DNA from 3 places in the Escherichia albertii genome. Region 1 is predicted to be linked to each of the others. Evidence: predicted binding sites of a transcription regulator. Region 1 holds the regulator's gene; each other region holds the start of a gene.
What was found. The regulator PurR, encoded in region 1, represses purine synthesis genes. The targets are predictions, from matches to a motif close to CANGCAAACGTTTGCNTG.
Positions count from the first base shown of each region.

Region 2: glyA (serine hydroxymethyltransferase) is a predicted target of PurR. The motif match lies at 2,170-2,187, and genes of this name have one in related genera.
Region 3: gltS (sodium/glutamate symporter) is a predicted target of PurR. The motif match lies at 2,110-2,127, and genes of this name have one in related genera.

Region 1 is NZ_CP117568.1:696,032-700,148, reverse strand. Features, by position in the region: gene punC (purine nucleoside transporter PunC) at 1-1,164, opposite strand, end outside; gene punR (DNA-binding transcriptional activator PunR) at 1,277-2,209, shown strand; gene purR (HTH-type transcriptional repressor PurR) at 2,206-3,231, opposite strand; gene cydH (cytochrome bd-I accessory subunit CydH) at 3,530-3,619, shown strand; gene sodB (superoxide dismutase [Fe]) at 3,911-4,117, opposite strand, start outside.
Region 2 is NZ_CP117568.1:1,640,757-1,644,873, forward strand. Features, by position in the region: gene PS053_RS07960 (ROK family protein) at 1-595, shown strand, start outside; gene glyA (serine hydroxymethyltransferase) at 797-2,050, opposite strand; gene hmpA (NO-inducible flavohemoprotein) at 2,380-3,570, shown strand; gene glnB (nitrogen regulatory protein P-II) at 3,618-3,956, opposite strand; gene glrR (two-component system response regulator GlrR) at 4,017-4,117, opposite strand, start outside.
Region 3 is NZ_CP117568.1:2,853,381-2,857,497, forward strand. Features, by position in the region: gene recG (ATP-dependent DNA helicase RecG) at 1-504, shown strand, start outside; gene gltS (sodium/glutamate symporter) at 693-1,898, opposite strand; gene xanP (xanthine/proton symporter XanP) at 2,179-3,570, shown strand; gene PS053_RS13925 (AsmA family protein) at 3,691-4,117, shown strand, end outside.

The DNA.
Region 1 (4,117 bases):
GTCAGGTTCTTCGCGACGTTGCATCATATAGCCCAGGCCAACCAGGGCCACCGTTGCTAACATCACGCTGGTGGTGGTAAATAACGGCGTACTGACGCTAATAAGCCAGGAAACCACCAGACTTGCGAGGAAGCACAGTCCCAGTTGCAGCGTATTTTGCAGTGCTGCGGCGCGTCCAGTTGCATGTGGGAAGGGACGCAGCGCCTGGGCGACAACAATCGGGTAGATCGCGCCATTGGCAACAGCCATCACACAGAATGGGATCAGAATTTCGGCCAGTGAAACATGGCTAATGAAGCCAGCAGCCCAGGTTGCCACAACACTGACAGCAAACAGTACCAACAGCCATGGTAACAGTTGCTTGCCTTGCCATTTCTGCAATGCTGCACGACAGCCATAACCACCAATCAGAAACGCGATAGTTTGCGGGACATAACTTAAACCAATGACCGCCGGGCTGTAGCCCATCTCGCTAAGAATGAACGGAGAACCGGTTAGCCACGCAAAAAAACTGGCTGAACAGGCTGCATAAATCAGCACGTTTCCACGATAGATTTTAGAACGTAGCAGATCGGTAAAGGTCAGTGAATCCTGGCTATCATTACGCGTTTTCGTGGTGGGTTTAAGCCAGAAAATAGGCAAAATCAGCACCACGGTAATGGCAAACAGGGTGGCGAAAATGGCCTGCCAGGAGAAATGAACCAACAACCAGCTACCTAACAGGGGCGCCAGAGCAGGAGAAAGCCCAACCAGCGGCATGATGGTTGCAAAAATGCGATTCACTTTTTGTGAAGGATAGTAGTCCGTCACCAATGCTTGCCAGATAACTGCCGCGGCACAGACCCCAACAGCCTGTACAAAACGCAATACCAGCAGAGTGGCGGCGTTTTCTACCCACAGCATGCCTAAACTACCCAGAGCAAAAATCGTTAAACCGATTAGTAACACGGGCTTACGACCATAACGGTCAGAGAGCGGCCCCCATAGAAGCTGGGCAGCGGCGAAACCAGCAAGGAACAGACTAAGGCTGGCACTGACGGCAGACGCAGGCGTTTGCAGATCGGCCTGAATGGCGGCAAAAGCGGGCAGATACATATCGGTTGCCAGAAAACCGAGTACGCTCAAACCCGCCAGCCAGACTAAAAATCTTTTCCCAGGTTGCATGTATATTCTCTAAATTCTTCAATTAAACACCGCCGCAAAGTGTAGGGAGTGAAATTCCTGTTGTGAAACGGTAATATTTGATGACTGGTTTCAAAAATTTTGCAGGCAAACTATGTGGTCAGAATATTCTCTCGAAGTTGTTGATGCGGTAGCGCGAAATGGCAGTTTTAGCGCTGCAGCCCAGGAGTTGCATCGCGTTCCTTCCGCTGTCAGCTATACCGTGCGTCAACTGGAGGAGTGGCTGGCGGTGCCGCTTTTTGAGCGCCGTCACCGTGATGTGGAATTGACCGCTGCCGGAGCGTGGTTTTTAAAAGAGGGGCGTTCTGTTGTCAAAAAAATGCAGATCACCCGCCAGCAATGTCAGCAAATTGCCAACGGCTGGCGCGGACAGTTAGCCATCGCGGTGGATAATATTGTCAGGCCAGAGCGTACTCGTCAGTTGATCGTTGATTTTTATCGCCACTTTGATGACGTCGAGCTTCTGGTTTTTCAGGAGGTATTTAATGGCGTCTGGGATGCGCTTTCCGACGGGCGTGTCGAACTGGCGATTGGCGCGACACGAGCGATTCCGGTCGGAGGACGTTATGCCTTCCGTGATATGGGGATGTTAAGCTGGAGTTGCGTTGTCGCCAGCCATCATCCACTGGCGTCTATGGCGGGGCCGTTCAGCGATGATACGTTGCGTAATTGGCCGTCATTGGTGCGCGAGGACACCTCACGAACGTTGCCAAAACGTATTACTTGGCTGCTGGATAACCAAAAAAGACTTGTAGTGCCTGACTGGGAGTCGTCAGCAACGTGTATTTCCGCTGGATTGTGTATTGGCATGGTGCCGACGCATTTCGCCAAACCGTGGCTTAACGAGGAGAAATGGGTAGCACTGGAACTGGAAAATCCATTCCCTGATTCGGCATGTTGTCTGACCTGGCAGCAGAATGATATGTCACCAGCATTGACCTGGCTGCTGGACTATCTGGGGGACAGCGAGACTCTTAATAAGGAGTGGCTACGGGAACCGGAAGAGGCTCCCGTAGTGAACGATTAGCGACGGTAGTCGCGGAACGGGCCGTCAGCTACGGAGCGGCGTTCAATAAGGCGTGGATGAACTTCAATGGACTGCGGTTCTTCGCGTTTGTTGACGATACGATCTAACAGCATGTTGAATGCCGTTTCACCCAGTGAATCTTTCGGCTGATGGATAGTAGTCAACGCCGGGGTAAAATAACGAGCGTTGCGCACATTATCATAACCGATCAGCGAAACATCCTGCGGCACGCGCAGACCCATTTCGTCAGCGGCGCAGAGTGCGCCCATCGCCATAATATCGCCACCACAGAAGACGGCAGTAGGGCGGTGTGATTGCGACAGGATTTGCTGCATGGCGCGATAACCGGATTCCGGCTCAAAGTCACCTTGTACAATCCAGTTTTCCGGCACCTTGATCATGGCTTCTTCCATTGCCTTCATAAAGCCAGCCAGACGGCCAGCACCGGTGTTGCGCTCCAGAGGGCCAGGAATAACGCCGATTTCGCGATGGCCGCGTTCAATCAGATAGCGTCCAGCCATGTAGCCGCCTTCAAACGCGTTATCGATGACCGCATCGGTAAAATCTGCTTTTGCTTCCCCCCAGTCCATCACCACCATCGGAATATGACGGTACTCTTCCAGCATTGCCAGTAGCGGTTCTGGATACTCAGAACACATAACCAGAAGGCCATCAACGCGTTTTTGCGCCATCATCGACAGATAGGCACGCTGTTTCTCAAGATTGTTCCACGCATTACCCAGAATCAGGGTATAGCCTTTCTGGAAGCAATTTTTTTCAACTGCTTCAATAATTTCGGCAAAATAGGCCGCTTCGCTGCTGGTCGCCAGCAAACCGATAGACTTGGTGTGGTTAACCTTCAGGCTACGCGCCACCGCGCTAGGGGAATAGTGTAATTCTTTAATCGCTGCCCACACGGCATTGCGCGTTTCTTCAGCGACGAAACGTGTTTTGTTAATTACGTGTGATACAGTTGTAGTGGAAACGTTTGCTCGTTTCGCTACATCTTTTATTGTTGCCATTCCATTTCACTCCAGACCCTAACTTCAGCTCCTGCAAAATCGCAAGGTAAACGTTTGCCTTTACACACCTTACGCACAACAAAAATGTTGCGGTACGCCGAAAAAACGACACGGAGCGTCAGAAAGGGGTCAATGGCCAGTACGCAAATAGTATAAGCGTGGAATTTTGGCCGATCTTGACGAAAAGGGGAAGTGGTAAAAGCACTTATCATAATAAATGCCGGGAGATTTTTTCATCGCAGTGTGTAAAAATGCGTAATATCACTTTTTGTGTGGTAATAAGAAAGGAGAAAACTTGATGAGCACCGACCTTAAATTTTCACTGGTAACAACTATTATCGTTCTGGGTTTGATCGTGGCCGTGGGTCTGACAGCCGCGCTGCACTGATTTCCTCCCGAGGGAGCTTATGTTCCCTCACATCCTCTTTCCTTTGTTAGCAAAATGACCGAGCGTTCAGTTAATGGTTTTGTTACTGCTGATGTTTGTGTCAGCCAGAAAATGACCCGAAGCAGTTGGTGTTGCCAACAGTTAATAAAACAAAAACGCAGAAGGCGTACCTTCTGCGTTACAGGTTACTGATAAAATGCAATTTATTGCGCCGGATACACTGTTAACGCCTCATTTGCGCAGGACTGATTAGCGTAGTGCATCAGGCAATGTTGCATTTGCCATCAGTGATTATGCGGCGAGATTTTTCGCCACGAACGCCCAGTTCACCAGCGCCCAGAAGTGTTCCAGGTAGCCAGGGCGAGCATTGCGATAATCGATGTAATAAGCGTGTTCCCAGACATCAACGGTCAGCAGCGGAGTTGCATCGGTGGTCAGCGGAGTTCCGGCGTTAGAGGTAGAAACGATAGCCAGTTTGCCGTCGCTATTTTTCACCAG
Region 2 (4,117 bases), 940 kb from region 1:
AAACAATGCACAAGGGCGCGATTTTTGCGTGATCAACGTCGATTACGGTATTGGCTCGTCGTTTGTGATTAACGAACAAATTTATCGCGGCAGTTTGTATGGCAGCGGACAAATCGGCCACACTATCGTTAACCCCGATGGCGTCTCCTGCGACTGCGGACGCTATGGCTGTCTGGAAACCGTTGCCTCGTTAAGCGCATTAAAAAAACAGGCGCGAGTATGGCTAAAATCACAACCGGACAATACTCAGCTTGATCCCGAAAAACTAACCACCGCGCAATTGATTGCGGCCTGGCTGAGTGGAGAACCGTGGATCACCAGTTGGGTTGACCGCTCTGCAAACGCCATTGGTTTGAGTCTGTATAACTTTCTCAACATCCTCAATATTAATCAGATTTGGTTGTACGGTCGCAGTTGTGCCTTTGGTGAGAACTGGCTTAATACCATTATTCGCCAGACGGGGTTTAATCCGTTCGACCGCGACGAAGGACCGAGCGTGAAAGCGACACAGATTGGCTTCGGGCAATTAAGCCGCGCACAACAGGTGCTGGGAATTGGCTATTTGTATGTTGAAGCGCAGTTACGCCAGATTTGATGGTGCGATAAGGTAAAAAAGCTTCCCGAAGGAAGCCTTTCAGACTAAAGACAAACGTAAAATTGCCTGATGCGCTACGCTTATCAGGCCTACATGCAGATTGCAATATATTGAATTTGCAAGATTTTGTAGGCCAAATAAGATGTTCACACCGCATCCGGCATGAACAACGAGCACATTGTCAGCAAATCACCGTTTTGCTTATGCGTAAACCGGGTAACGTGCGCAGATGTCGAGAACTTTACCTTTGATGCGCTCAATAACCGCTTCATCATTGATGCTGTCCAGCACGTCACACATCCAGCCAGCCAGCTCTTTCGCTTCTGCTTCTTTGAAGCCGCGACGCGTAATCGCCGGAGTACCCACGCGAATACCGGAAGTTACAAACGGGCTCTTCGGATCGTTTGGTACGCTGTTTTTGTTGACGGTGATGTTGGCACGGCCCAGAGCGGCATCAGCTTCTTTACCGGTCAGGTTTTTATCAACCAGATCAACCAGGAACAGGTGGTTATCAGTGCCGCCGGAAACCACTTTGTAGCCGCGCTCAAGGAACACTTCTACCATCGCTTTGGCGTTTTTCGCGACCTGCTGCTGGTAAGTTTTGAACTCTGGCTCCATTGCTTCTTTCAGCGCGACTGCTTTACCCGCAATAACGTGCATCAGCGGACCACCCTGACCACCTGGGAAGACAGCAGAGTTCAGTTTTTTGTACAGCTCTTCGCTACCGCCTTTCGCCAGAATCAGGCCGCCGCGCGGACCCGCCAGAGTTTTGTGAGTGGTAGTAGTCACAACGTGAGCATGAGGAACCGGGTTCGGATAGACGCCAGCGGCAACCAGACCCGCAACGTGCGCCATATCAACAAACAGGTAAGCGCCGATACTGTCAGCGATTTCACGCATTTTCGCCCAGTCAACCACACCGGAGTATGCAGAGAAGCCGCCGATAATCATTTTCGGCTTGTGTTCTTTGGCTTGTTTTTCCAGATCTGCGTAGTCGATATGACCGGTCGCATCAATACCGTAAGGAACAATGTTGTACAGCTTACCGGAGAAGTTAACCGGAGAACCGTGAGTCAGGTGGCCGCCGTGCGCCAGGTTCATACCCAGAACGGTATCGCCGGGTTCCAGCAACGCGGTGTAGACTGCAAAGTTAGCCTGAGAGCCGGAGTGCGGCTGAACGTTAGCGTAGTCAGCGCCGAACAGTTCTTTCGCGCGATCGATCGCCAGTTGTTCGACGATATCAACATACTCGCAACCGCCGTAGTAGCGTTTGCCCGGATAACCTTCAGCATATTTGTTGGTTAGCTGAGACCCCTGCGCCTGCATTACGCGCGGGCTGGTGTAGTTTTCGGAGGCGATCAGTTCGATGTGCTCTTCCTGACGTACTTTTTCCTGCTCCATAGCCTGCCACAGTTCGGCATCATAATCGGCAATGTTCATTTCACGCTTTAACATCCGCATCTCCTGACTCAGCTAACAATAAAATTTTTTCGCCTAATTTCGGCGGTCCTGATGGACAACGGCGAACAGTATAACCGAATCATTGTGCGATAACAGGTCTTGACAAAGGAATTTACGCAAACGATTACCTTTAAGCTGGACAAGGCTTTGGAGTATTAAGAACTTATGTCTGGTAACGGATTTCTTTTCAAGTTTGTGATGCAAATTATTCACCTTGTCACATTCTCAACGAAAAACGACAAAGAACCATTTACAATGCAGGGCTATTTTTTATAAGATGCATTTGAGATACATCAATTAAGATGCAAAAAAAGGAAGACCATATGCTTGACGCTCAAACCATCGCTACAGTAAAAGCCACTATCCCTTTACTGGTGGAAACAGGGCCGAAATTAACCGCCCATTTCTACGACCGCATGTTTACTCATAATCCTGAACTCAAAGAAATTTTTAACATGAGTAACCAGCGTAATGGCGATCAACGTGAAGCCCTGTTTAACGCCATTGCCGCCTACGCCAGTAATATCGAAAACCTGCCAGCCCTGCTACCAGCAGTAGAAAAAATCGCGCAGAAACACACCAGCTTCCAGATCAAACCGGAGCAATACAACATCGTTGGCGAACACCTGCTGGCAACGCTGGATGAAATGTTCAGCCCGGGACAGGAAGTGCTGGACGCCTGGGGTAAAGCCTATGGCGTGCTGGCGAATGTGTTTATCAATCGCGAGGCAGAGATTTATAACGAGAACGCCAGCAAAGTCGGTGGCTGGGAAGGTACCCGCGATTTCCGCATTGTGGCTAAAACACCGCGCAGTACGCTTATCACCAGCTTCGAACTGGAACCGGTCGATGGCGGCCCGGTAGCAGAATACCGTCCAGGACAATACCTCGGCGTCTGGTTGAAGCCGGAAGGCTTCCCGCACCAGGAAATTCGCCAGTACTCTTTGACCCGCAAACCGGATGGTAAAGGCTATCGAATTGCGGTGAAACGTGAAGATGGCGGACAAGTTTCCAACTGGCTGCATAACCATGCCAACGTTGGCGATGTCGTGAAACTGGTCGCTCCGGCGGGTGATTTCTTTATGGATGTCGCGAATGACACGCCGGTGACACTGATCTCTGCGGGCGTTGGGCAAACACCCATGCTGGCAATGCTCGACACGCTGGCAAAAGCAGGTCACAACGCCCAGGTTAACTGGTTCCATGCGGCAGAAAATGGCGATGTCCACGCCTTTGCCGATGAAGTTAAGGAACTGGGGCAATCACTGCCGCACTTTACCGCGCACACCTGGTATCGCCAGCCGAGCGAAACCGATCGCGCAAAAGGTCAGTTTGATAGCGAAGGTCTGATGGATTTGAGCAAACTGGAAGGCTCGTTCAGCGACCCGGCCATGCAGTTCTACCTCTGCGGCCCGGTTGGCTTCATGCAGTTTGCTGCGAAACAGCTAGTTGAGCTGGGCGTGAAGCAGGAGAATATTCATTACGAATGCTTTGGCCCGCATAAGGTGTTGTGATTTGAGATTGCCGGATGATGCCATTCATCCGGCAATCTTGACGCGGTTTAAATCGCCGCGTCGTCTTCCTCGCCAGTACGGATACGAATGACTCGCGCCACGTCGAAGACGAAGATTTTACCGTCACCGATTTTACCGGTTTGCGCCGTACGAGTAATAGTGTCTACGCAGATATCCACAATGTCATCTGGTACGACGATCTCAATTTTCACCTTCGGCAGAAAGTCCACCATATACTCCGCGCCACGATACAGCTCGGTATGGCCTTTCTGACGGCCAAAACCTTTCACTTCGGTGACCGTCATACCGGTAATGCCGACTTCAGCCAGCGCTTCGCGGACATCGTCCAGCTTGAAGGGTTTAATAATCGCATCAATCTTTTTCATGCTATTCCTTGAAAAGGTCGCCTGTCTTTTGATCTGCTAAACGTAACACATTACCTCGATTCATTCCTTGAAATCGTTTGCATCCAGCTCGTGTCGGGAAAGCAGTTTATAAAATTCTGTCCGGTTGCGCCCCGCCATTCTCGCCGCATGAGTGACGTTGC
Region 3 (4,117 bases), 2.2 Mb from region 1:
ATGAAACCTGCCGAGAAACAGGCGGTGATGGCATCGTTTAAACAGGGCGAGCTGCACCTGTTGGTTGCCACTACCGTCATTGAAGTCGGTGTTGATGTACCTAACGCCAGTCTGATGATTATCGAAAACCCGGAACGTCTGGGTCTGGCGCAGTTGCACCAGTTACGTGGTCGCGTGGGCCGTGGCGCGGTGGCTTCTCACTGCGTGCTGCTCTACAAAACGCCGCTCTCCAAAACGGCGCAAATCCGCCTGCAAGTGCTGCGCGACAGCAACGATGGATTTGTGATTGCACAGAAAGATTTAGAAATTCGCGGACCGGGTGAATTGTTAGGTACCCGTCAAACGGGTAATGCCGAATTTAAAGTGGCCGACTTACTGCGCGATCAAGCCATGATCCCGGAAGTTCAGCGCCTGGCACGGCATATTCACGAACGTTACCCACAACGGGCAAAAGCGCTGATAGAACGCTGGATGCCGGAAACGGAACGTTACTCCAACGCATAAAAGACGGCGGTGAGAAGACCGTCGTTTCAGGTTGCCCTACCTTCTTGCCGGATGCGGCGTGAACGCCTTATCCAGCCTACAGAAACTTACGAACTCAATAAATTGTGAATCAATACGTAGGCCTGATAAGCGAAGCGCATCAGGCACTTGTCTTTGTTGCGGCGGCACTTACACCGCCGCTTCATCAATTAACCTGCAAAAATAGGCAGCATCAAATACAGCTTAATCACCAGTGCGTTGACGATATCGATAAAGAACGCACCAACCATCGGCACCACCAGGAACGCCATATGAGATGGACCAAAGCGTTCAGTGATCGCCTGCATATTGGCGATTGCTGTTGGCGTTGCGCCAAGACCAAAACCACAGTGACCCGCAGCCAGCACCGCCGCATCGTAGTTTTTCCCCATCATGCGCCAGGTGACAAAGATAGCGTACAACGCCATGAAGATGGTCTGCGCCACCAGAATCGCCAGCATCGGCAGCGCCAGCGAAGCCAGTTCCCACAGTTTCAGCCCCATCAGCGCCATCGCCAGGAACAGCGACAGGCTCACGTTACCCAGAACGGATACCGCACGCTCGAAGACGCGGTAAAAGCCCATCATTGACAAGCCATTGCTTAAAATCACGCCAACAAACAGCACACAAACGAAGGTTGGCAATTCAAAAGCGGTTCCAGCCAGTAACTGGGCAACGATTTTCCCCACTGTCAGGCAGATAGCGATCAGCGCAATGGTTTCAATCAGCACCAGCGAGGTGATCATGCGCCCCACATCCGGTTTTTCGAACGCGGTTGGGACTTCCTGGTCATCAGGGATACCGTTTGGCGTGGTGGAATGTTTTACCAGATACCGGGCCACAGGGCCGCCAATCAGTCCGCCCAACACCAGACCGAACGTCGCACAGGCCATCGCCACTTCCGTCGCGTTAGTAAAACCGTAGCGTTCAATGAATAATTTACTCCACGCCGCGCCGGTCCCATGACCGCCAGAAAGCGTAATAGACCCCGCCAACAGTCCCATAAGCGGATCGAGTCCTAACAGGCTGGCCATACCAATGCCAATGGCATTTTGCATCACCAACAGACCAACAACCACAATCAGGAAAACCCCTACCACACGCCCACCGGCACGCAAACTGGCAAGGTTGGCGTTCAGACCAATGGTAGCGAAGAAAGCCAGCATCAACGGATCGCGCAGGGACATATCAAAGTTGACTTCCCAACCCATGCTTTTTTTCAATACCAGCAGCGCCAGCGCCACTAACAAACCACCCGCAACAGGTTCCGGTATGGTGTATTTCTTCAAAAAGGAGACGGAATGGACCAACTTGCGCCCGAGCAGCAACGTCAGCGTCGCGGCAACAAGCGTTGCTAAAGTATCGAGATGAAACATAGTTACTCCTTTGTGTCCGCATCACTCTTCCATACTCGTCATACCTCCTCATGCCCTTACTGCAAGGCGAAATATGACGAGTATCAAGGTCATGCTTTCCGGGTTCAAATTCTCAGCCGAAAATAAAAAAATGGCATGGATTTTAAGCAGAAAACAACCAAAAGTTATATAAAAAAGTACATTTATCACATTTAAATATTTAGAAGAACACCTGGCAAACGTTTGCTTTTATCTTTCGGTCAGCTAAAATGCCCGCTTTGCTACCACGGGATTGTTTTCGATGTCTGTTTCCACCCTCGAGTCCGAAAATGCGCAACCGGTTGCGCAGACTCAAAACAGCGAACTGATTTATCGTCTTGAAGATCGTCCGCCGCTTCCTCAAACCTTATTTGCCGCCTGTCAGCACCTGCTGGCAATGTTTGTCGCGGTGATCACGCCAGCACTGTTAATTTGCCAGGCATTAGGTTTACCAGCACAGGACACACAACACATTATTAGTATGTCGCTGTTTGCCTCTGGTGTGGCATCGATTATTCAGATTAAAGCCTGGGGACCTGTCGGTTCAGGACTGCTGTCAATTCAGGGCACCAGCTTCAACTTTGTTGCGCCGCTGATTATGGGCGGAACAGCACTAAAGACCGGTGGTGCCGATGTTCCGACAATGATGGCGGCGCTGTTCGGCACGCTAATGCTGGCAAGCTGTACCGAGATGATTATCTCCCGCGTTCTGCACCTGGCGCGCCGCATTATTACACCGCTGGTTTCTGGCGTTGTGGTGATGATTATCGGCCTCTCGCTGATTCAGGTAGGGCTAACGTCCATTGGCGGCGGCTATGCAGCCATGAGCGATAACACCTTCGGTGCGCCAAAAAATCTGCTGCTGGCGGGCGTGGTATTAGTTTTAATCATCCTGCTTAACCGTCAACGCAACCCGTATCTGCGCGTCGCCTCGCTGGTGATTGCTATGGCGGCAGGTTATGCGCTGGCGTGGTTCATGGGCATGTTGCCAGAGAGCAACGAACCGATGGCGCAAGAACTGATTATGGTGCCAACACCGCTTTATTATGGCCTTGGCATTGAGTGGAGCCTGCTGCTGCCGCTGATGCTGGTCTTTATGATTACCTCGCTGGAAACGATTGGCGACATCACCGCTACCTCTGACGTTTCTGAACAGCCGGTTTCCGGTCCGTTGTACATGAAACGCCTGAAAGGCGGCGTGCTGGCAAATGGCCTGAACTCATTTGTGTCGGCAGTATTTAACACTTTCCCGAACTCCTGTTTCGGGCAAAACAACGGTGTGATCCAGTTAACCGGTGTTGCCAGCCGCTACGTTGGCTTTGTCGTGGCGCTGATGTTAATCGTGCTGGGCCTGTTCCCGGCAGTGAGCGGTTTTGTGCAACATATTCCAGAACCTGTTCTGGGCGGTGCTACGCTTGTGATGTTTGGCACCATCGCCGCCTCTGGCGTGCGTATCGTCTCCCGGGAACCGTTAAACCGTCGGGCAATACTGATTATTGCGCTGTCGCTGGCGGTCGGTCTGGGCGTTTCCCAGCAACCGCTGATTTTACAGTTTGCCCCTGACTGGCTGAAAAACCTGCTCTCTTCCGGGATTGCCGCTGGCGGCATCACAGCCATTGTATTGAACCTGATTTTTCCACCGGAAAAACAGTAACCCACTCGCGGCGGTAAACTTCTTTACCGCTGCAGCCACTCTCTTTCACTATTCCCGTCTTGAGGAATGCGCGTAAATCGTGCATAACTCCCTTATGTGCATTTCACGGGATGGAAGACCATGAAATTTATTGGGAAGCTGGTTCTCTATATTCTCATCACGTTATTCGTGGTGATCGCTGGCCTCTATTTTCTCCTGCAAACTCGCTGGGGGGCGGAACATGTCAGTGCATGGGTTTCTGAGAATAGCGGCTATCATCTGGCCTTCGATGCGATGGATCACCGATTTTCCGCGCCGTCTCATATCGTACTGAAGAACGTCACGTTCGGTCGCGACGGTCGCCCCGCAACTCTGGTGGCAAAAAGTATCGATATCGCCTTAAGTAGTCGACAACTGACCGAACCACGCCATGTCGATACCATCTTGCTGGAAAACGGGACACTGAATCTCACCAACGAGACGGCGCCGCTACCGTTCAAAGCCGATCGCCTGCAACTACGCGATATGGTACTCAATAGCCCCAATGGCGAATGGAAGCTTAGCGCGC